4 regions of the Streptomyces sp. T028 genome follow, and region 4 is predicted to be linked to each of the others. Evidence: riboswitches for the same ligand, from Rfam matches in the RefSeq annotation. Region 4 holds a riboswitch; each other region holds the start of a gene.
The links. A riboswitch is a leader RNA that binds a small molecule or an ion and turns the genes downstream of it on or off. The one in region 4 is predicted to bind cyclic di-AMP.
Positions count from the first base shown of each region.

Region 1: linked by a shared signal. The riboswitch ahead of ACLZN2_RS22920 (C40 family peptidase) and the one ahead of ACLZN2_RS16220 (transglycosylase family protein) in region 4 are both predicted to bind cyclic di-AMP.
Region 2: linked by a shared signal. The riboswitch ahead of ACLZN2_RS33315 (transglycosylase SLT domain-containing protein) and the one ahead of ACLZN2_RS16220 (transglycosylase family protein) in region 4 are both predicted to bind cyclic di-AMP.
Region 3: linked by a shared signal. The riboswitch ahead of ACLZN2_RS48020 (M23 family metallopeptidase) and the one ahead of ACLZN2_RS16220 (transglycosylase family protein) in region 4 are both predicted to bind cyclic di-AMP.

Region 1 is NZ_JBLRVZ010000024.1:15,993-21,440, reverse strand. Features, by position in the region: gene ACLZN2_RS22930 (ATP-dependent Clp protease proteolytic subunit) at 228-854, shown strand; gene ACLZN2_RS22925 (hypothetical protein) at 861-1,166, shown strand; cyclic di-AMP (ydaO/yuaA leader) riboswitch at 1,536-1,718, shown strand; gene ACLZN2_RS22920 (C40 family peptidase) at 1,722-2,195, shown strand; gene ACLZN2_RS22915 (ATP-binding protein) at 2,248-2,727, opposite strand; gene ACLZN2_RS22910 (helix-turn-helix domain-containing protein) at 2,994-3,854, shown strand; gene ACLZN2_RS22905 (DUF397 domain-containing protein) at 3,864-4,109, shown strand; gene ACLZN2_RS22900 (8-amino-7-oxononanoate synthase) at 4,183-5,310, opposite strand.
Region 2 is NZ_JBLRVZ010000038.1:6,267-11,714, forward strand. Features, by position in the region: gene ACLZN2_RS33300 (ABC transporter ATP-binding protein) at 1-382, opposite strand, end outside; gene ACLZN2_RS33305 (LolA family protein) at 418-1,683, opposite strand; gene ACLZN2_RS33310 (polyprenyl synthetase family protein) at 2,038-3,048, opposite strand; cyclic di-AMP (ydaO/yuaA leader) riboswitch at 3,486-3,684, shown strand; gene ACLZN2_RS33315 (transglycosylase SLT domain-containing protein) at 3,688-4,158, shown strand; gene ACLZN2_RS33320 (HAD family hydrolase) at 4,200-5,024, opposite strand; gene ACLZN2_RS33325 (GNAT family N-acetyltransferase) at 5,319-5,448, shown strand, end outside.
Region 3 is NZ_JBLRVZ010000076.1:19,980-25,427, forward strand. Features, by position in the region: gene trmB (tRNA (guanosine(46)-N7)-methyltransferase TrmB) at 1-170, shown strand, start outside; gene ACLZN2_RS48010 (PrsW family intramembrane metalloprotease) at 218-1,609, shown strand; gene ACLZN2_RS48015 (aldo/keto reductase) at 1,684-2,631, opposite strand; gene ACLZN2_RS48020 (M23 family metallopeptidase) at 2,733-3,785, opposite strand; cyclic di-AMP (ydaO/yuaA leader) riboswitch at 3,793-3,960, opposite strand; tRNA gene ACLZN2_RS48025 (tRNA-Met) at 4,223-4,296, opposite strand; gene ACLZN2_RS48030 (dihydrofolate reductase family protein) at 4,342-5,448, opposite strand, start outside.
Region 4 is NZ_JBLRVZ010000015.1:71,776-77,223, reverse strand. Features, by position in the region: gene eno (phosphopyruvate hydratase) at 1-783, opposite strand, end outside; gene ACLZN2_RS16220 (transglycosylase family protein) at 1,114-1,824, opposite strand; cyclic di-AMP (ydaO/yuaA leader) riboswitch at 1,828-1,997, opposite strand; gene ACLZN2_RS16215 (LysM peptidoglycan-binding domain-containing protein) at 2,206-3,183, opposite strand; gene ACLZN2_RS16210 (cytochrome P450 family protein) at 3,379-4,689, opposite strand; gene ACLZN2_RS16205 (nucleoside triphosphate pyrophosphohydrolase) at 4,734-5,448, opposite strand, start outside.

The DNA of each region.
Region 1 (5,448 bases), on a different contig from region 4:
CGTCTACCCGGCCGGACTTCACATCGCAGGCATTTTCCCCTGGTCCGCCCGGCGATCCAAACGAAAGTTCGTAGAGAAAGTTGTGAGATATCCGCCCTCGGCGAACCGTCAAAACGGCCTCTGAGCTGGGCATTCGACTTGATCACCAGAACCTGACCCCATTCTAACGTCACGTACGTCCTGTACATTTTTTACAGATGCGCCAGACGTCGAAGGAGGGGTTCCCGATGACCCGACCGTCCGCCCGTTACGTCCTGCCCGAGTTCACGGAACGCACGAGCTACGGACACCGCACGATGGATCCGTACTCGAAGCTGCTGGAGGAGCGGATCGTCTTCCTCGGGACGCCGATCGACGACACCGCGGCGAACCACGTGATGGCCCAGTTCATGTACCTGGAGCACAAGGACCCGGACCGGGACATCGCGCTGTACATCAACTCCCCCGGCGGCTCGTTCAGCGCGATGACCGCGATCTACGACACCCTCCGGTACGTCACCTGTGACGTGGAGACGACCTGCCTGGGCCAGGCCGGCTCGTCGGCGGCCGTGCTGCTGGCGGCGGGCACGCCGGGCAAGCGGTTCGCGCTGCCGGGCGCCAGGATGGTGGTCCGGCAGCCGGCGCTGCCCGAGCCCGTCGAGGGACAGACCAGCGACCTGGCGATCCAGGCCGAGGAGCTGTCCCGCACCCGGGACCTGCTGGAGGAGATGCTCGTACGGCACACCGGGCGCGCCCCCGAACAGGTGACCGAGGACATCGAGCGGGATCTGATCCTGACCGCGGCTCAGGCCGTGGAGTACGGCCTGGTGGACGGGGTCGTCCCGAGCCGTCGCGACATCGCCGGGGCGAGGTGAGCCGCGATGGTTCCCGAGCTGCCGCCGCTGCCCGCGCTCACCCGCGCCGAGGCCGAGCTGATCGACCGTTATCTGGACGTGGTGGATCTGCTCGGGCGGATCAATCCCGCGCACGACGGTGACACCTACCGGGGCCTGCGGGCCGCCCAGGCGCTGGTGGCGAGGGCAGCGGAGCTGCGGGACGCGCTGACGTTGATGCACCAGCGGGGCGAGAGCGAGCTGCACGCGCCGACCCTCGCGCGGGCGCTGCGCGTCCTGGACGGGGAGCGCCGCACAGCGCGCGTCACGGTACCTCCGCTCTCCGACAGTTGACGCACGCCCGTCCGGCTCGGCGCACCGCCGCGCCGTCCGTGACGTCCGGGCCGGACCTGAAACGCACCAGACGGGTTACCCCCGTTCGGCGTAGCGGCGGCCCCCCTTGCGAGCGAGCGCATTGTGCCGAAGGCGCTGTTTTCCGGGTCGGCGCAAGGGGTAGCGGCGCAGGTCGGGGGGCCTTTGGCGGCCTTGACACCTGAACCCCCATCAGGGTGTCCACCCGAACGGGTGAGTGGTGAGGAACCCCACAAATCACCGGTTCCATTGGGATTTTCGGTCAACGGTGAGTCAAGATCCGTGTCTGACGACAAGTCCCCGCCACAAGCGGCGGGGCGGTCCGGGCGGACGCCGAGTCCTGCCGCTGCCCGGATTGACCCGTCGACAGGAGTGCATCGGCAGGAGTGGAGGACCCAAGCACGACGGGTCGCCGGAACGGTCACGCCATGACCGGGTCGAGCAGCCCTTGGGGTGAAGCCGCGCGAGCGGCCGGGCACCTTTGTCAGCCCGAATCCGACAGGTCATCCTTCACAGGCGGTTGACGAAGGGTTGCGCATGACTGCGCTCAATCGTGTCCCGTCGCTCATGGCCCGGGCCGGTACGGCCTCCGCGTTCGCCATCGCCGCCGTGGGCGGATCGATCGTGATCCCCGGTGTCGCCTCCGACGCCGCGGCGGCCACGCCGGCGACCAAGGCGCTCCAGGTCGCGGCGTCCAAGAAGGGTGCACCGTACAAGTACGGGGCGGCCGGACCGAAGAGGTTCGACTGCTCAGGTCTCACGATGTACTCGTTCAAGAAGGCGGGCAAGACCCTGCCGCGCACGGCTGCGCAGCAGTACAACAAGACGCGCCACATCTCGGCCTCCAGCCGCAAGGCGGGCGACCTGGTGTTCTTCCACTCGGGGTCGTACGTGTACCACGTCGGGATCTACGCCGGTAAGGGCAAGATCTGGCACTCGCCGAAGACCGGTAGCGTGGTGAAGCTGGAGAAGATCTGGACCAAGAGCGTCTGGTACGGCCGGGTCCGCTAGGACCTGCCCGAGCACCGCTTCCCGGGGTGGTGGCGGCGTCCCTGACGCGCCCTCACCGCCCCGGGAGCTCGCCCGGTCGCGGAGGCGCCGCGGCGCCCGCCACCGGCTCGGCCGGGACGGTCCACGGCAGCTCGACCGTGACCGTCTTGCCGCCCTCCCGTGTGGGGCGGACTCTGAGCTTGCCGCCGCGCTCGGCGGTCAGCCAGCGAATGATCACCATGCCTCGGCCGTTGTCCTGCTGGACGGCGGCCGGCAGTCGTTTGGGGAAGCGCGGGTGGCTGTCGGTGACGCCGATGCGCAGCCGTTCGTCCCGGTCGAGCACCAGGGCCACCGTGAAGGTGGGTGACTGTCCGAAGGTGTGCTGCACGGCGTTGGTCGCGAGTTCGGAGACGATCAGCCGGATGGTGTCGGCCGCCTCCGAGTCCGCCGGCAGTCCCCATTCGCCGAGCGCGCCGGCCACGAAGCCGCGGGCCGTGGAGACCGAGGCGGGATCGCTCGGCAGAGTGACGGATGCTTCCAGATGGTCTGCCATGGCGACCTCGTCCCTTTCCCACGGGACCGGAGTCCGACACGCTGCGGATGGTTCGAGTACGGTCCCGGACTGGTGCTTCTTCGCCAGACTGCCATCAGCACGCCGGTCACGGGTGGCGATCCACCAAGATATGCATATATCTGTCGCCCAATGCGGTGAACTCTGCCGCGGCAGAGCGTTTTTGGACAGCCCATAAGGACGGCCCATAAAGACGGTCCACAGGGACGGTCCATCAAGGACGATCCATGGGGAGCAAGGAGGAGCCCATGCAGCACGGTCCCGCGGTGCGCCGCCGAAAGCTGGGCGCGGAACTGCGCAGTCTGCGCGCCCGGGCGGGGCTCACGAGCGGTGAGGCGGCCCGGCTCGTCGGCTGGCACCAGTCCAAGGTAAGCCGTATCGAGACCGGCACCAGTGGTACGAAACCGGCCGATGTGCGGTTACTTCTCGACGCCTACGGCGTGACGGACCCACAACTGCGGGACCTGATGACGGCGTTGGCCGGCTCGGAGGAGAGCGGGGGCCGGGACCACTGGTGGCACGCCTATCGCGGGGTCCTGCCGGCCGCCTACCGGGACTTCATCAGTCTGGAGTCGCAGGCCGGCGTGATGCGCACGCTGGAGACGACCGTGGTCCCGGGGCTGCTCCAGACGGCCGAGTACGCGCGCGCGGTGACCCGGGCGGCGGTGGAGGGCGCGGACGAGGACCAGCTGGACACGCTGGTGGAGGTGCGGATCGCCCGCCAGGACGTGCTGCACCGGCAGCCGCCGCTCAGGCTGACAGCGGTGCTGGACGAGGCGGTGCTGCGGCGGGAGGTGGGCGGCCCCGAGGTGATGGAGCACCAGCTCGTCCGGCTGATGGAGGCGGCGCACCTGCCCCAAGTCCGGCTTCAGGTACTGCCGTTCGCGGCCGGCGCCCATATCGGCGTCACCGGCCCTTTCGTTATTTTCTCATTTTCGAGCGCTCCCGATCTGGATGTGGTTGTTCTCGACCACTTGACGAGTAGCCTCTACCTCGAACGGAAAGAAGACCTCGAGGCCTACACCGAGGCCTTCAACGCCCTTCGGGCGCATGCCCTTTCGCCCGGGGAATCACTGGAATACATCGCCGCGATAGCTGACGGCGCGTAGGGAGGCACCATGACTGCTCTGCCTCGGAACGTACTTCGGACCGTACCTCTCAGCACCGACCCCCACGCTCTCCCTCAGGTGCGGTGGCTGCGCAGCAGCTACAGCACGGGAGCGAACAACTGCGTGGAGACGGCCCGGCCGGCCCTCGGGCCCTGCGCCGGACTGCTCGCCGTACGCGACTCCAAGGACCCGGACGGGCCCGCCCTGCTCTTCTCCCCCGAGAGCTGGTCGGGTTTCACCGCCGCGTTCCGCTGATCACCGTCGCCTGATCACCTTCCGAACACAGCCACCTGTCAGCAGGGGCGACCCACGGCCGTGTCACGCCGACTCATGGTCGCGTCTCCCCGATCACCCGTACAGCGCGATCCAGCTCGGCCCCGGAGAGGTCGGCGCGGGCGGTCAGCCTGAGGCGTGAGATGCCGTCGGGCACGGAGGGAGGACGGAAACAGCCCACGGCGAGGCCTGCCGACCGGCAGTCCGCCGCCCACTGCACGGCCTCCTCCGGGGACGGCGCACGCACGGAGACGACCGCGGCGTCCGGACGTACCGCCTCCAGGCCCGCGGCCGTCAGCCGCTCGTGCAGTTCGGTCGCCACCGCACGCGCGCGTGCCGCCCGCCCGGGCTCCCGGCGCAGCAGCCGGAGCGCCGCGAGGGCCGCGCCCGCCGCCGCCGGCGCCAGACCCGTGTCGAAGATGAAGGTCCGGGCCGCGTTGACCAGATGGTCGATCACCCGCGCGGGCCCCAGCACCGCCCCGCCCTGACTGCCGAGCGACTTCGACAGCGTCACCGTGACGACGACGTCCTCGGCACCGGCCAGTCCCACCGCGTACGGGGCGCCCTGGCCGCCGTCGCCCAGCACACCGAGGCCGTGCGCGTCGTCCACCACCAGCCCCGCGCCGTGCTCCCGGCAGGCGGCGGCGAGGGCGGCCAGCGGGGCGGCGTCGCCGTCGACCGAGAAGACCGTGTCGGAGACGGCCACCGCCGGGCCGTCGTGCGTGCCGAGCGCCTTGCGCACGGCGTCCGGGTCGGCGTGCGCCACGACCTGGGTGGTGCCCCGGGCCAGGCGGCAGCCGTCGATGAGCGAGGCGTGGTTGCCCGCGTCCGAGACGATCAGCGAGCCGTGCGGGGCCAGCGCGGTGACCGCGGCCAGGTTCGCGGCGTACCCGGAGGAGAAGACGAGCGCCGCCTCGACACCGCAGAAGGCGGCCAGCTCCCGCTCCAGCTCGGTGTGCAGCTCGGTGGTTCCGGTGACCAGCCGGGAGCCGGTCGATCCGCCGCCCCAGGTCCGCGCGGCCGCCGCGGCGCCCTCCCGGACCTCCCGGTGGCGGGACAGGCCCAGGTAGTCGTTGCTCGCGAGATCGAGCAGCGGGGAGTCGGCCGGACGGGGCCGCAACGTCCGTACGAGTCCGGCCCGGCGGCGCGCGGCCGCCTGTTCGTCGATCCAGCCGAACGCCATGGCTCCTCCGGGGCTTTTGTAGGTAGCGGACAGACCCTAGCGTCACGGACCGCTACCCACGGTGTGGCAATACCCACACGTCGAACCGGGTGTGTTGTGTGATCCCTACCTTGGCCCGGGGCGGTCCCGTAGGACAGG
Region 2 (5,448 bases), on a different contig from region 4:
CGACCCGCTCCAGCGCTGCGGCGACGCGGGTCCGCCGGGTGCGGGGGTCGGCGGTCGGGTCGGCGGCGTCGTAGCGCAGGAGGTTGTCGCGGCCGGAGAGGAAGCCGTACAGCGCGGGGCCCTCGATCAGTGCGCCGACCTGCGGCAGCACGGTGCGCGCGGCCCGGGGCACGGGTTGCCCCAGGACGCGCGCCGCGCCGGACGTGGGCTCGATCAGGCCCATCAGCATGCGGATCGTGGTGGTCTTGCCTGAGCCGTTGGGGCCGAGGAAGCCGAAGACGCTGCCCGCCGGGACGGTGAGGTCGAGGCGGTCCACGGCGAGCTGGCCACCGCGGTAGCGCTTGGTGAGGGCATGGGTGTGGATGACGGGTTCGTCAGCCATGGGCTCCCCCTTCGTCCACCGGCTCCGTAGGGTACTTACTTCGCCGAGTCGGCCGCTTTCACCAGGGCGTCCTTGGTGACGGCGCCGACGTAGACCGTGCCGTCGTCCGTGACCAGGGCGTTGATCAGGCGGGTGGAGAAGACGGTACCGGAGCCGAATTTGCCGCTCACCTTGTCGCCGAAGGAGCCCAGGAAGCCGCTGAGCGCGCCGCCGGCGTCCGAGCCGAGTTCGGAGTTGAGCTCGGAGTCGGAGGGGACGCCCTTGCCGCCGGTCTCGATGACGGCGACGGAGGTCCAGCCCTTGCCGAGGACGTCGAAGCCCTCGGCCTCCTCGGCGGGGGTGAGGCCGTCGAGGCCGTCGAGGTCCTTGGGCAGGTCCTCGGCGAGGTCCCCGTCGGACGCGCCCGGCTTGCCGGAGTGCTCCGCGGCCTCGTCGGCCTCGGTGACCTTCGCGCCCTTGGGCGGGGTGAAGTCGAAGGTGGAGGCGGCGGGCTTGGCGAAGGTGACCTGGGTGAAACCGACGTCCACGACGGCGGCGCCGCCGCTCGACGGGGTCAGCGTGAACTTCAGCGGCAGCCCGGTCTTCGCGTCCACCGCCACACTGATCGCGCCGACCGTGGAACCTGACTGCCTGGGCTTGATCAGCAGCTTGTAGGCGTCACGGCCCGCGACATGGACCGTGCCGTCGACGGTCACGGAGGTGGTGTCGTCGACCGCCTTCAGGGCGTCCTCGGTGAGGTCCTTGGGGGTGGCCGGCGGCTGTGCCTCCTCGGCGCTCTCGTCCACGGTGGAGTGGTAGACCTCGTTGGAGGCGCTGTCGTAGCCCCACACGTCCTTGCCGTTGTGGATGACGCTGTACTCGGCGGCGTCCTCGATCAGGGACAGCTTCTGCCGGTCGGGGCCGTCGGTGGCCACCCGCAGGGTGTGGGTGCCGGAGGCGAGTTCGGTGAGCTTGGTCGAGGGGTCGGCGGACGATCCGTCACCGCCGTTGCCTGCGGCGCCCGAGAGCAGGCCGCTCTCCAGGCCGCCGAGCTCGGGCAGGCCCAGGTCGGTGGTGATCTTCACGGTGCCGGACAGCTGCTGCACGTCCGAGGCGGCGATCTTGTCGAGGAGCTGCTGGGCGGTGATCTTCGGCAGGTCCGGGTCACCGGAGTCGGCGAGCGCCGGGACCAGGCCGATCGTCGCCGCGGCGACGCCGATCACGGTGACCGGGACGACGTACCGCACGGCCTTGCGCCGCCCGACGCGCAGGTCGTCCGTCTCCCCGGCGGTCGTGCTGTCGTCGGTTGCGTTCGGTGCCATGTCTGCCTTACCTCCGTCGTCGGCGGCGGCTGGTCATCTCACGTGGAGCGTCCCCACCCCGTGCCGCCATTCTCACCCGAATCGGTGAGGAGTGGTGTTTTCCGTGATTCCCATCTGACCAAATGCCGCATGAGGAAGCGTCACCCCACGGACTCAACTCCGCGTACGCCTGCGGTATGACGCGAGAGAGACCCGGGTCGTCCGACCCGTAGGGGTAGGGGATGACCGGAGGGGCGGTGAGGCAATGTCGGCTACGGTTCGACAGCACCCCAAGGGGGCGCGGGGAACTGCGCGACCAGCCACAACGACGCCGCAGACGAACGAAGACACATCGTGCCCCAGCGGAGCGCGACGTCAGCCGGCCCGGTGCACCACCGCGTCGCAGAGTTCCATGAGGGCCGCCTTCGCGTCGCACTCCGCGAGAGGGGCCAGCGCCGCGCGGGCCTCCTCGGCGTAGCGCACGGTGTCACGGCGGGCCCGCTCCAGCGCCGGGTGGGCGCGCAGGGCCGCGACCGCCTCGGCGAGCCTGGCGTCGTCGCTCAGGTCGGAGTCGAGGAGCTCGCACAGTGCGATGTCCTCGGGCAGCGCCTGCTGGGCAGCGCGCTCGCGCAGCCGCAGCACCGGAAGGGTGGGGACGCCCTCGCGCAGGTCCGTGCCGGGTGTCTTGCCCGACTCGTGGGAGTCGGAGGCGATGTCCAGGACGTCGTCGGCGAGCTGGAAGGCGACCCCGAGCCGCTCCCCGTACTGGGTGAGCACGTCCACCACCGTCTCGTCGGCGCCCGACATCATCGCGCCGAAGCGGCAGGACACCGCCACCAGGGAGCCGGTCTTGCCGCCGAGGACGTCGAGGTAGTGGTCGACCGGGTCGCGGCCGTCGACCGGGCCGGCCGTCTCCAGGATCTGGCCGGTGACCAGGCGCTCGAACGCCTCCGCCTGCACCCGCACCGCCTCCGGGCCGAGGTCGGCCAGGATGTGCGAGGCGCGCGCGAAGAGGAAGTCGCCGGTGAGGACGGCGAGCGAGTTGCCCCAGCGGGCGTTCGCACTGGGCACCCCGCGCCGCACCGCGGCCTCGTCCATCACGTCGTCGTGGTACAGGGTCGCCAGATGGGTGAGCTCGACGACGACGGCGGAGGGGACGACCCCCGGCGCGTACGGGTCGCCGAAGCGCGCCGCGAGCATCACGAGCAGCGGCCGGAACCGCTTCCCGCCGGCCCGCAGCAGGTGCTGGGCCGCCTCCGTGATGAACGGGACCTCACTCTTGGTGGCCTCGAGCAAGCCTTCCTCGACAGCCGCCAATCCGGCCTGGACATCGGCTTCCAGAGCCTGGTCCCGCACGCTCAGCCCAAACGGCTCGACGACGGTCACGAGGAGTCTCCTGTCTGCTGGTGTCTATCGGCGGCTACGCGGTTTGTCGATAGGTCTCTGCGCTCACTCAAGTCAGCGTATCCGGTCAGGTTTCGATCACCACGAGCCCCCACGGTTACAGCCCGGACAGGCCCTATGAGAAGGGGCACCCCTTAAGCAGCCATCTGGGTTTATTGCCCGATTCACCCGTCTTGTGGATGTCGGTGAGTTGCCTCACTCGCCCAGCCGAACCAGCCCCTTCCCCGTTCCCCTCCACCGCGCCCCGACACCTCGGCCCACTCAGGCGAGTTGATGCTTTGCAGCAACAAAGGATCAAGCATCCCCATAGGCCACAGACCAAGGTCAATAGGGGCTAACTGTGAATTCGCCACTTGTTTCGGACATGTGCTCTCGCATACGTTCCCGGCCTGTCGGGCGGACGCCTAATCCTGCCGCCGCCCGAACACCCACCGAGAACACCACGGCAGGAGCGGGGGAACCAGGTAAGTCGCCGCACGGGTCCAGCCGGGCCATGCCTTTGGGCATGCCCAGGACAGACCGGTGCAGCTCGGGGTGAAGCCGTGTCCGTGAGGGCACGGCCGGGCAGCTCCCGCCCGAACCCGACAGCTCACCTCGCAGGCGACGGAGAGGAACTTCGCCATGCCCGCTCAGCCCCGCCGTGCCCGCCGCCTCGCCCGCACGCTCGCCGTCGCCGCCACCGGCGTCACCGTGCTCGCCCTGCCGATCCTCGGCGCGACCACCGCCTCCGCGGCCACCCCGACCGTGGCCACCGCCACCAGCCTCGGCTACGCCAACAACCTCGACGGCTGGATCCGCGCCTCGCTCCAGGTCATGGCGCAGCACGGGATCCCCGGCACCTACAACGGCATCTACCGCAACGTGATCCGGGAGTCCTCGGGCAACCCGTCCGCCATCAACCTCTGGGACTCCAACGCGGCCGCCGGTACCCCCTCCAAGGGGCTGCTGCAGATCATCGACCCGACGTTCAACGCGTACCACGTGTCCGGCACGTCCTGGAATCCGTACGACCCGGTCGCGAACATCACCGCCTCCTGCAACTACGCCGCCGCGCGGTACGGCTCGATCGACAACGTGTTCGGCGCGTACTGAGCAGCCCGGCAGCCACCATCCGGCTGCTACCTGTACAGCAGCTACCTGTACAGACGTTCGAGGATGACGGCCACGCCGTCGTCCTCGTTCGACGTCGTCACCTCGTCGGCCACGGCCTTGAGCTCCGGATGGGCGTTGGCCATCGCGACCCCGCGGGCGGCCCAGTCGAACATCGGGATGTCGTTGGGCATGTCGCCGAAGGCGATGGTGTCCTCGGGCCCGATGCCCAGATGCTCGGCGGCCAGGGCCAGCCCCGTCGCCTTGGTGATCCCGCACGGCTGCAGCTCCACCGTGCCCGGCCCCGACATGGTGACCGTGGCGAGCGAGCCGACCACCGCGCGGGCCGTCGCCGCCAACTCGTCGTCGGACAGCGCCGGATGGCGCAGCAGCACCTTGCTGATCGGCTCGCACCACAGGTCGTCGCGCCGCTCCACGCGCAGCGCGGGCAGGGTCGGGTGCGGCATCAGATAGCCCGGCTCGATGAGCGTCAGCCCGTCGACGCCGTCCTGGTCGACGGCCGCGTACACGAGCCCGACCTCGGCCTCGATCTTGCCGAGCGCGGTCTCCGCGAGTTCCCGGTCCAGGGTGACCGACCACAGCAGACGGTCCGCGCCGGCGTCGTACAACTGCGCGCCCTGTCCGCACACCGCGAGCCCCCTGCCGTGCAGGAGGTCGAGCAGCGGGCGTACGCGGGGCGCGGGCCGGCCGGTCACGACCAGGTGGCGAGCGCCGGCCGCCGCCACCAGCGCGAGCGCGTCCAGCGACCGGTCGGAGAACGTGTCGTCGCCGCGCAGCAGCGTTCCGTCCAGGTCGGTGGCGACGAGGGAGTACGCGGTGCGCTCGGCGTATGCGGTGGGTGCGGCCATGATCAGAGAATACGGATCCCGCACCCCCGGACTCGACGCGAACCGGACCAGGACGGAGTCCGGCCCCCTTCTGTCAACTCCCCTTCTTTTGTTGACCGATCACTCACCGATCACTGTTGAACAGGGGCCCGAGAAACAGCTTTCCACCACATCGCCGGGTAGCGACCGGTTAAAGGCCTCTGCACCGGTTGGCAACAAGATGCTCCACTCCCTACCGCGCGCCCGGTCTGGAGGGGTACCGTCCCAGGTGTCCAGGGGGGACTTGATCGGGGGGTCAGGTTGAGCAGTGGACGTATCCGTGTGCTGAGTCCGGAGGATCTCGGCGAGGGGGATCGGGAGCGGTGGCGCGCGCTGCGTGCCATGTCGACGGCGCCGCGCAACCCGTTCATGGAACCGGAGTTCACCGACGCCGTGAGCCGTGTGC
Region 3 (5,448 bases), on a different contig from region 4:
TGCTGGACGTCCTCACCGCGCACTCCGACTTCGAGAACACACAGGCCGACGGCGGATTCGCGCCCCGGCCCACGTTCCGGCCGCTGACCCGTTTCGAGGGCCAGGGGCTGGACAAGGGTCATGTGGTGAACGACCTCCTCTTTCGTCGCGTACAGCACGGCGACCGCTGACCGACAGCCCGTCCACCACAGTCCCCTCCCTCGTTAGGGTCGATGCCGTGGCCATCAGTCACCCGTTTCCGCCGTACCCACCGCACCCGGGCGGCCCAGCCGAGGACGCCGGGAGCAGGCGAGTGCACTGGTGGCGGAGGAGATCGGTCCGGTACGGGGCGCTCGTCACGCTGCTGACACTGTCCGGGCTGGTGATCCTGGCGCTGGTGCGGGAGCAGACCGGCACCGAGGGGTTCCTCGTCGGGCTGGGGCTCGCGGTGCTGCCGGTGCCGCTGTTGATAGCCGCCTTCCGGTGGCTGGACCGGGTGGAGCCCGGGCCCTGGCGGAACCTGGTGTTCGCCTTCGCCTGGGGCGCGTGCGCGGCCGCGCTGATCGCGATCGTCGCCAACAGTTTCGCCACCCGGTGGATAGCCACGGCCACCGCCGATCCGTCCGGCGCGGACACCCTCGGGGCGACGGTCATAGCACCCGTCGTCGAGGAGTCCGCCAAGGCGGCCGCGATCCTCCTGGTCTTCCTCTTCCGCAGACGGGACTTCACCGGGCTGGTCGACGGGGTGGTCATCGCCGGGGTCACCGCCACCGGCTTCGCGTTCACCGAGAACATCCTCTACCTGGGCACCGCGTTCGGCACCGACCAGCTCAGCGGTGACAGCGGCATCGCCTCCGTCACGGCCGCGACGTTCTTCGTGCGGATCGTCATGTCGCCGTTCGCGCACCCCCTGTTCACCGTGCTGACCGGTCTGGGCTTCGGGTTCGCGGCGCGCGCCGGGGACCGTCAACATCTGCGGCGGATCTTCGTCCCGCTGGCCGGGCTGCTCCTCGCGATGGGCATGCACGCCCTGTGGAACGGCTCCTCGACCTTCGGCGAGCTGGGGTTCTTCGCGGTGTACGCGTCCTTCATGGTGCCCGCGTTCGGGCTGCTCACCTGGCTGGTGGTGTGGACCCGCCAGCGGGAGCTGCGCACGGTCCGCGAGGAGCTGCCCGCGTACACGGCGGCGGGCTGGCTCAGCCCGGCCGAGCCGTACGCGCTCGGCTCGATGCGGGCGCGGCGGCTGGCCCGCGAGTACGCCAAGCGGCATCTGGGCCGGCCGGCCGCGCGGGCGGTCGCCGAGTACGAGGCCTACGCGACCTCTCTCGCGTTCCTTCGGCACCGGGGGCGCAGCGGGCGGGCGGGCGCCGACTTCGTCGTACGGGAGAGGGAGTTGCTGAACGAGCTGTGGCGGCGCCGGGAGGTCGCACGGCCGGCGCTGGATCACGCGGCGCGCATGACGGTGCCTGCGGCGCCCGGTCCGGTGTACGGGTACGGCATACCGCAGGGGTACGGGTACGGCGGCCCGCAGGTGTACGGGTACCTCAGCAGCGGCCCGCAGGAGTGCTACGGGTACGGGTACGGGTATCCGGCGGGGCCGTATCCCGTCCAGAACCCCTACCAGTCGTAGCGAGTCGTAGGGGTCGGGGCGGTTCGGCACCACCGGAAAGCACCACCGGAAAGCACCGCCGGAAAGAGAGATGCCTAGGCCGAGGCCACCGTCAGCCTCGTGATCTCCTCCTCCGTCAGCTCCAGGTCAGCCACCGCCAGCAGGGCCGGCAACTGCTCCAGGGTGCGGGCCGAGGCGATCGGGGCGACGACCGTCGGCTGGGCGGCGAGCCAGGCCAGGGCGACCGTGGCGACCTCGGAGCCATGGGCCAGGGCGATCTCGTCGAGGGCGGCGAGGACGCGGACGCCCCGCTCGGTGTCGAGGTGCTTGCCGGCGCCCGCGGCGGCCCGCGGTCCCTCCACCGTCGTACCGGGCCGGTACTTGCCGGTGAGGAAGCCGGAGGCCAGGGCGAAGTAGGGGGCGGCGGCGAGGCCGGAGCGGGCCGCGAGGTCCTGCAGACCGCCCTCGTAGGTGTCGCGGGAGACCAGGTTGTAGTGCGGCTGGAGGGCGACGTACCGGGCGAGGCCCTCGCGGTCGGAGAACTCCAGGGACTCACGGAGGCGTTCGGGGGAGATGTTGGAGGCGGCGATGTGCCGCACCTTGCCCGCCTTCACCAGTTCGTCGAGCGCGCCGATGATCTCCTCGACCGGCACCTCGGGCTTGTCGAAGTGGGTGTAGTAGAGGTCGATGCGGTCGGTGCCGAGGCGGGTGAGGGAGGCGTCGGCGGCGGCCCTGATGTTGGCGGCGGTCAGGCCCGGGAAGTCGGGGTGCTGGCTGACCTTGGTGGCGATGACGACGTCGTCGCGGTTGCCGCGCTTGGTCAGCCACGTGCCGATGACGGTCTCGGACTCGCCGCCGCTGTTGCCGTCGACCCACGCGGAGTAGGAGTCGGCGGTGTCGACGAAGTTGCCGCCGGCGGCGGTGTAGGCGTCGAGGACGGCGAAGGAGGTCGCCTCGTCGGCGGTCCAGCCGAAGACGTTGCCGCCGAGGGAGAGGGGGAAGACCTCGAGGTCGGAGGAGCCGAGCTTGCGCAGAGAAGTCATGTCCTACGTCAACAACTGCTTCGGAGCGGCCCATTCCGTCCGCCGTACGGAAGAGTACGAAGAACGTGTGAACGGAACCGCTGCGAGCGGGACGAGCTCCCTTACGGGTTGAGGCCCTTGCTCCGCAGCCAGGCCAACGGGTCGATGCCGTCGGCGGCGCCGCCCGGGTGGACCTCCAGGTGGAGGTGGGCGCCGGTCACGTTGCCGGTGGCGCCCACGCGGCCGATCACGTCACCGGTCGAGACCTTCTGGCCGGCGCTGACGCTGATCGAGGACTGGTGGCAGAACCACAGCTCGGTGCCGTCGTCCAGGGTGAGGATGGTGCGGTAGCCGTAGGAGCCCGCCCAGCCCGCCTCGGTGATGGTGCCGCTGTGGACGGCCTTGATGAGGGTGCCGGTGGGAGCGGCGAAGTCCAGGCCGGTGTGGTACCCGGAGGACCAGTAGGCGCCGGCCTGGCCGAAGGTCGCGGTGAGCGTGTACGAGGAGGTCGGCAGCGTGTACTGCTTGGCGAGCTCGGCCAGGCGGGCGGCCTCGGCCTTCTCCTTGGCGGCCTGCTCGGCCTTCTCCTTCGCGGCGGCGGCCTCGGCCTCGGCCTCCTTCTCGGCCTTGGCGACGGCGGCAGCCTCCGCCTTGGCCGCGGTGGCCTCGGCGGCGGCCTGGGCGCGGTCGGCGACCTGGGTCTGCTGCGACTCGGCCTGCGCCATGATCCGCTCGCGCAGCGCCTCGCCGGCGTCGGCGGCACCGCTCTGGTCGGTCGCGGCGGGGGCCTCGGAGCCGAAGTTGGCCAGCGCGGGCCCGGCGTCCTGGCCGGAGTCGTCGTCGGAGATCAGGGAGCCCACGGAGGGCAGGTCCGGCATGGAGATGGAGACCGGGGGCTTGCCGGTGTTGGCGCTGGCCATGCCGCCGGCGCTGAACGCGGCGATGACGCCGACGCCGAGGACGGTGGAGCTGCGGGCGAACCCTCCGCCGCCGGTGCGCTGCTTGGCGACCCGGTGCTTGCCCCGGACCGGGGCGATGGACTCCTCGGTGGGATTCCACTCCTGCCAGGGGCCCTCGTCGCCGTGGTAGCTGCCGTAGCCGAAGGTCTCGGAATCGGAAGAGGAACGCTGGCTCGGCACGAAGGGGGCTTCGGGAGCAGGGCGGTTGGACGCCACGCGGGCGTTCTCCTTTCCTTCCGTCGCCTACCGGGTTAGCTGACGGGTTCGGAGCGGGAAGGTCTCCTACGCGCGTAAACCGTTCGTGACTCTGCGAGTTCACGGCGGCTTCCGCGTGATTCACCCCAAGGTGGTGGTTCCCCGGTTCCCTTACGGGATTCGGCGCGTGCGCACGGAGCCGCCTCTTGTGACGGCTGGGACGACCGCGCTGCGTTATCGAACGTTAATAGACCCGGGTGCGGCTTTCCAAGCTCTCCAGCTTGATCAACAACCTTTTTTGGCCTGGACTTTCGGGCCATGACCGGTGAAAAACGGGCGAGTTGCCGGAATTCACAGTACACACACAGCCATCGCGTGAGCCTTGCCGCCCTTGCCGGCCTTGCCAGAAAACACACCGAGGGCCGGAACCCTTTCGGATTCCGGCCCTCGGCCTTCAGTAGCGGGGACAGGATTTGAACCTGCGACCTCTGGGTTATGAGCCCAGCGAGCTACCGAGCTGCTCCACCCCGCGTCGGTGACACCACTGTATCACCCGCTCAGGATCACCCCGTCAGGCTCACCCGGTCAGGTGCCGGTTCGGCGCCTGCGCCCGCTCCGCGTACTCCGGGAGTACGACGACGTCGACGCCCTCGGCCGCGAGCAGGCCGTTGCCGTCGGCGGCCGTGACGAAGGTGTCCGGCTCCTGCCAGGCGGTGACCACCCGGCGCACCCCCGCGTCGAGGATGAGACGGGCGCAGGGCTTGGGGCGGGAGGCACGGCGGGCGCAGGGTTCGAGGCTGCTGTAGACGGTGGCCGTGGCGAGGCGGGGGTCGGCGGGGTCGAGTTTCGCGAGGGCGGCCTCCTCGGCGTGGACGACCGGGTCGCCGTCCTCGCGGGAGTGGCCGCGCGCCAGTTCCGTCCCGTCGGCGGCGACGATCACCGCGCCGACGCTGAAGGCGGTCCCGGAGGGCGGGCACTCGGCGGCGAGCTCGCAGGCGAGTGCCAGCCAGCGGTGGTCGGCGGCGGAGGGGAGCGGGCCGGCGCCGGGGGCGGTGGGCTCGTAGCGCATGAGGACGACGTCCTCGATCCGCCGGGCCTCGGCCAGCCGCAGGCGTCCGCCCTGGTAGGCGCCGGGACCGAAGAGGCGGGGCGCGTCCTGGTCGCCGACGAAGAGGGGGGCGAGGACTAGCTGGAGTTCGTCGGCGAGGCCCTGCTGGAGCAGCTGGGTGTGGATCGTGCCGCCGCCCTCGACCATGAGCCGGCGTACGCCGCGCTCGTCGTGGAGGTGCGTGAGGAGCCGACGCCAGTCCAGGCCGGGGCCGAGCGGGACGAGGTCGGCGGCGATGCCGAGCGCCTGGGCGCGCCGGGCGCCCTTCTCCGTCGTATAGACGACCTTCTCGCCGCCGGTGTGCCAGAAGTTCGCGGCCGGGTCGAGGTCGCCGGAGCCGCTGACCGTGACCTTGAGGGGGTACTCCGGCTTTCCGGCGGTCACGCGCGCGTGGCGGCGTTCGGCGGAGTTCACCAGCAGGCGGGGGTTGTCGGCGCGGATGGTGCCGGCGCCGATCAGGATCGCGTCGACCGAGGCCCGTACCTCGTCGACCCGGTCGAAGTCGGCGGGGCTGGAGAGCAGCAGGCGCTCGGGGGTGGTGTCGTCCAGGTAGCCGTCGAGGGAGACGGCGGCGGA
Region 4 (5,448 bases):
CTTGCCCTCGAAGAGGTACTTGCCGTCCTTGTAGAACTCGGAGGCGGCGACGTCGAGGGCGAGGGCGATCTGCTCGCCGGGGACGTAACCGGCTTCCTTGATGGCCTCGAGGATGAGGTCGAGGGCCTCGCGGTTGGAGCCGAGGTTCGGGGCGAAGCCGCCCTCGTCGCCGAGGCCGGTGGACAGGCCCTTGGACTTCAGGACCTTCTTCAGGGTGTGGTAGACCTCGGTGCCCCAGCGCAGGGCCTCGGAGAAGGACTCCGCGCCGATCGGGGCGATCATGAACTCCTGGATGTCCACGTTGGAGTCCGCGTGCGAGCCGCCGTTCAGGATGTTCATCATCGGCACCGGCAGCAGGTGCGCGTTGGGGCCGCCCAGGTAGCGGAAGAGCGGGAGGTCGCTGGCCTCGGAGGCGGCGTGGGCGACGGCGAGCGAGACGCCGAGGATGGCGTTGGCGCCGAGGGAGCCCTTGTTGTCGGTGGCGTCCAGGTCGAACATGGCCTGGTCGATCAGGCGCTGTTCGGTGGCGTCGTAGCCGACGAGCTCCGGGCCGATCTGCTCGATGACGGCGAGGACGGCCTTCTCGACACCCTTGCCCTGGTAGCGGTTGGGGTCACCGTCGCGGAGCTCGATGGCCTCGAAGGCACCGGTGGAGGCGCCGGACGGGACGGCGGCACGACCCGTGCTGCCGTCGTCGAGGCCGACCTCGACCTCGACCGTGGGGTTGCCTCGGGAGTCCAGGATTTCCCGGGCTACGACGACGTCGATGGACGGCACGAGCATCTCCTTCTTGGGATGTGACGCTGGTTGTGCGGGGCACAGGGGCCTTGTCGGCCTTTGGTGAGCCTTGCGACTAGAGCCTATCCGCCCCGGGGCCGTCGGCAGCCGACCGACCGTCCCGTGGACAAACTGACCGTACACATTGTTCCCCATCGGAACAAAGAGCGGGTGGCGCGGAGGCGAACACACGGGCAAAGAAAACCCCGCCCCGGTGCGTACGGGGGAACACGCACCGGAGCGGGGAGCCCGTGGGGACGGGGGGTGACCCTCACGAGGCCTTCAGTGTGCGGGGCCACCTTGTGAGCGGCCTGTGGCCCCGCTGGGAAGCGGGTGTCACTTCAGGTGCAGCCGCTGGCCCGGGTAGATGAGGTCCGCGTCCTCGACGATGTCCTTGTTCAGCTGGAACAGCTTCTGCCAGCCGCCCTTGACCTTGTGCTTCTCGGCGATGGAGCTGAGGGTGTCGCCCTTGACGACCTTGTACTCGCCGTCACCCTTCTTGACCTTCTTGCCGGTCGGGGTGGTGACCGTCTTGGAGGCGGCCGGGCGCTCGGCGGAGCGGGAGGAGCTCTGCTGCTCGGTGGAGCGGGTGGTGGAGCTGCTCGAGCCGGAGCTGCCGGAGCTTCCGGAGCTCGACGAGGAGCCGGTGCCGCTGGAGCTGCCGCCGCCGTACGGCGTGTTGGACAGGCCGGTGCCGCAGACCGGCCAGGCGCCCTTGCCCTGGCCCGCGAGGACCTTCTCGGCGATGGTGATCTGCTGTTCCTTGCCGGCCAGGTCGGCGCGCGCGGCGTAGGCGGTGCCGCCGTACGCGGCCCAGGTGGAGGCGGAGAACTGCAGGCCGCCGTAGTAGCCGTTGCCCGTATTGATGGACCAGTTGCCGCCCGACTCGCACTGGGCGACCGCGTCCCACTCGGAGGCGGTGGCGGCGGAGGCGTTGCCGGCCGCGATCAGCGGGGCGGCGATGGCGACACCGGTGACGCCCGCGAGAGCGGCGACCCGGGTGGCCCTGGACGGACGACGGTGCTTGCCCTTGCCGGAAAACAGCATGGTTCATCCCCTCACCGACGCCTGCGAGGTGAGCTGTCGGGTTCGGGCCGGTTGAGTTGCCCGGCCGCGCACCTCACGGTGCGCGGCTACACCCCGAGCCGGTTCCGGCGGTCAACCGCCGGGCCCGGCACTTACCTTGGGTCCCCCGCTCCTGCCTACGGCGCTTGACGCGACGACTGTTCCCGGGCTGCCGCTGGCAGGATTCGGCGTTGCGGCGGCCGGGGCTCGGATTGCCGAGCGGTCCCGACCGTAGACACCCGAACCGGGGAATTTCAAAGACGATCACGACTTCTGAGACTCATCCCACACTTTCACCAAACCGGACATTCAGCGCGAAGCGGGGCATGAACTCCTAGGGTTTTTGGGGGTGTTCGCCCCGTGTTACACCGTCGTGTCGAGGGTCTGCCCGGGCATGATGTCGCTCGGATCGGCGCCGATGAGGTCCCTGTTCTCGGCGTAAAGGGCACGCCATCCGCCGTCGACACCAAGGGAGTCGGCGATGGAGCCGAGGGTGTCGCCCTCGCGGACGGTGTAGGTGGAGGCGGCATGCCGGCCGGAGGAGGCGGGCGAGGTGCCGCCCGAGGCGGCCTCGTCGGCGGTGGCGCCACGGTGACGGCCGGAGACGAGGGAGCCGGTGTCGACCAGACTCCAAGTTCCGGCATCCTGGACCGAATTGCCCGAGTCGTCCACTTCCGGAATGACCGTGGGCGAGCTGTCGGCTCCCTGCGTGCCACCCTCACCGTCGCCCGAAGTGCCGGACTTGCCGGAGTCGTTCGCCTTGGAGGAGGAACTGGACGAAGGGGACTCGGAGGGCGAAGCGGACGCATCGCCGGACGGAGTGGACGAGTCCTCGCCGGACTCGCCGGAATTGCCGGAGTCGGACTTCGACCCCTTGGACAGGTCGGACAATCCGGAAGACTCGGATGAATCGGATGAGTCGGACTCGTCGTCCGCCGTCCCGGTGCCCACACCCTCCGCGCCGATCAGCTTGGTGAGCCCGGACGTCAGCCCGCAGGTGCCGAAGGCGCCGACGTCCTCCGCGGCGAGGAGCTTCTGGGCCACGGCTATCTGCTGGTTGCGGCTGGCCAGGTCGGGGCGGCTCGCGTAGTCGAGGCCGCCGTACGTCTCCCACTCCTCCTGGCTGAGGCTCAGGCCGCCGAACTCGTCGTTGCCGTCGTAGGCGCTCCAGGACCCGCCGGTCTCGCACTGCGCCACCTTGTCCCACACCGTGCCGTCGGCGGCGCTCGCGCCGCCGGCGGCGAGCAGCGGGAGGGCGATGGCGGAGCCGGTCACTCCGGCCGCGACGAGGAGGGCCGGAGCCTGACGGGGGCGACGGTGACGACCGTTCCCGGAGAGCATGCGGGGGCCTTTCTCTGGACAGCAGTGACCTGGCGCGACGGGCGGTGCGAGCACACGCGGGTTCGCCGCACTGACGAACGAACGTATCGGCAGACGATCACTTGTCACAAGTTAATGCCGCGCAGATCACGTGAAGATCACAGACTTGAGGGTCGGTCACCTTTGCCCCGCCGGGCGGCCGCACCCTCGCTGACCTCAGGTCAGCTCTCTGTGCGGCATCGGACGGTCACGGACCGGTGCGAACTCCACGGGCAGGGTGCGCAGTCCGCGCATGATGAGCCCGCCGCGCCATCTCAGGTCGGCCGGGTCCGCGCCGAGTCGGAGGTCGGGGAGCCGGGTGAGGAGGGTGGCGAGGGCGGCCTGGCCCTCCAGCCGGGCGAGGGGGGCACCCAGGCAGTAGTGGATGCCGTGGCCGTAGCCGAGGTGCTGGTTGTCCCGGCGGGAGAGGTCGAGGGTGTCGGGGTCGGTGAAGCGGGCGGGGTCACGGTCGGCGGCGGCGAGGACGACGAGGACGGGGTCGCCGGGGGCGATGTCCTGCCCGCCGAGGGTGAGGGGCTCGGTGGCGAAGCGCCAGGTGGCGAGTTCCACGGGGCCGTCGAAGCGCAGGAGTTCCTCGACGCCGGTCTCCAGCAGGGTGCGCTCGCCCTTCGCCAGGGACCGCTGGAGCCGGTCGCGCTGCTCGGGGTGGGTGAGGAGGGCGTAGGTACCGTTGCCGATGAGGTTGACGGTGGTCTCGAAGCCGGCGAAGAGAAGGATGAACGCCATCGCGGCGGCCTCGTTCTCGGTGAGGTGCTCACCGTGGTCGGAGGCGCGGATGAGACCGGAGATGAGGTCCTCGCCCGGCGCGGGCCGGTCCGGGAGGCCCTCGCGCTTGCGGTGGATGAGGTCCAGCAGATAGCCGCGCATCTTCTTCACCGAGCGCGCGACACCGCCCCGGGGCCCTCCGCCGTGACGGATCATCATGCCCGCCCAGTCCCGGAAGTCGTCCTGGTCCTCGCGGGGCACGCCGAGGAGGTCGCAGATCGCGTAGATGGGGAGCGGGAACGCGAAGTCGTGGATCAGATCGGCCTCGCCCCGGCCGGCGAACCGGTCGATGAGGTCGTCGGTCAGCTCCTGCACCCGGGGCGCGAACTCGGCGACCCGGCGCGGGGTGAACGCCTTGCTGACGAGCCGCCGCAGCCGGGTGTGGTCCGGCGGGTCGATGTTCAGCAGATGCGTCATCAGCTCGGCCTTGCGCTCGCCCGGAATACCGGTCTTGCCCTTGGCGTGCTCGGGCTCGTCGTGATGCGCGGGGTTCTTGGAGAGCCGCTGGTCGGCGAGGGCCTGCTTCGCGTCGGCGTACCGGGTGACCAGCCAGGCCTCCACTCCGCTGGGCAGCCGGGTGCGGTGCACGGGGGCGTACTCGCGCAGCCAGGCGTAGGCGGGGTAGGGGTCGGTGGCGAACTCCCAGGTGAAGAGCTCGGGAGCCGGCGGGGCGGCGGTCGGGGGATGGGGCCGGCCGGTCACTGCTCTTTGTTTCCCGGCTTCCTGCTTCTCGTGTGCCGGCACTTCTACTTCTCCCGCTCCCGGATCGCGTCCCGGTAGACGCGGGCCGCCGCGCGCAGGGCCGCCTCCGGGTCGGTGCCCTCCGCCTCCGCCCGTGCCGCGAGGGCGAGCAGTTCGTAGCCGATGCCCTCGGCGGCGGGGAGGGGGACCTCGAGGCCGGCCGAGCGGACTCTGGAGGAGAGTTTCGCCGCCAGCGCCAGGCCGGGCTGGTGGAGGGGGATGCCGTCCGTGACGGACTCCCGCTGCTTCTCCACCGCCTTCGTGCGCAGCCAGTGTGCCTTGACCTCCTCCGGGGTGGTCGCCGTGGCGTCGCCGAAGACATGCGGGTGGCGGTGGACGAGCTTGGTGACGATGGTGGCGGCCACGTCGTCGATGGAGAAGGGGGCGTCCTCGTCCTCCTCCGCGATGCGGGCGTGGAAGACGACCTGGAGAAGGACGTCGCCCAGTTCCTCGCGGAGTTCGTCGCGGTCGCCGTCCTCGATGGCCTCGACGAGTTCGTAGGCCTCCTCGATGCCGTACTTCGCGAGACCCTTGTGGGTCTGCCGGGAGGACCAGGGGCACTCGCGGCGGATGCGGTCCATGACCTGGATCAGGTCGAGGAGGCGGGCGCCGGGCAGGTCGTAGGAGGCGGGGAGCAGTTCCAGCTCGGGCATCGCGACCCGGCCGGAGCCGGCCAGCCGGGCCAGGCCGTCCGTCAGGGCCGGTTCGCCCTCGCCGGTC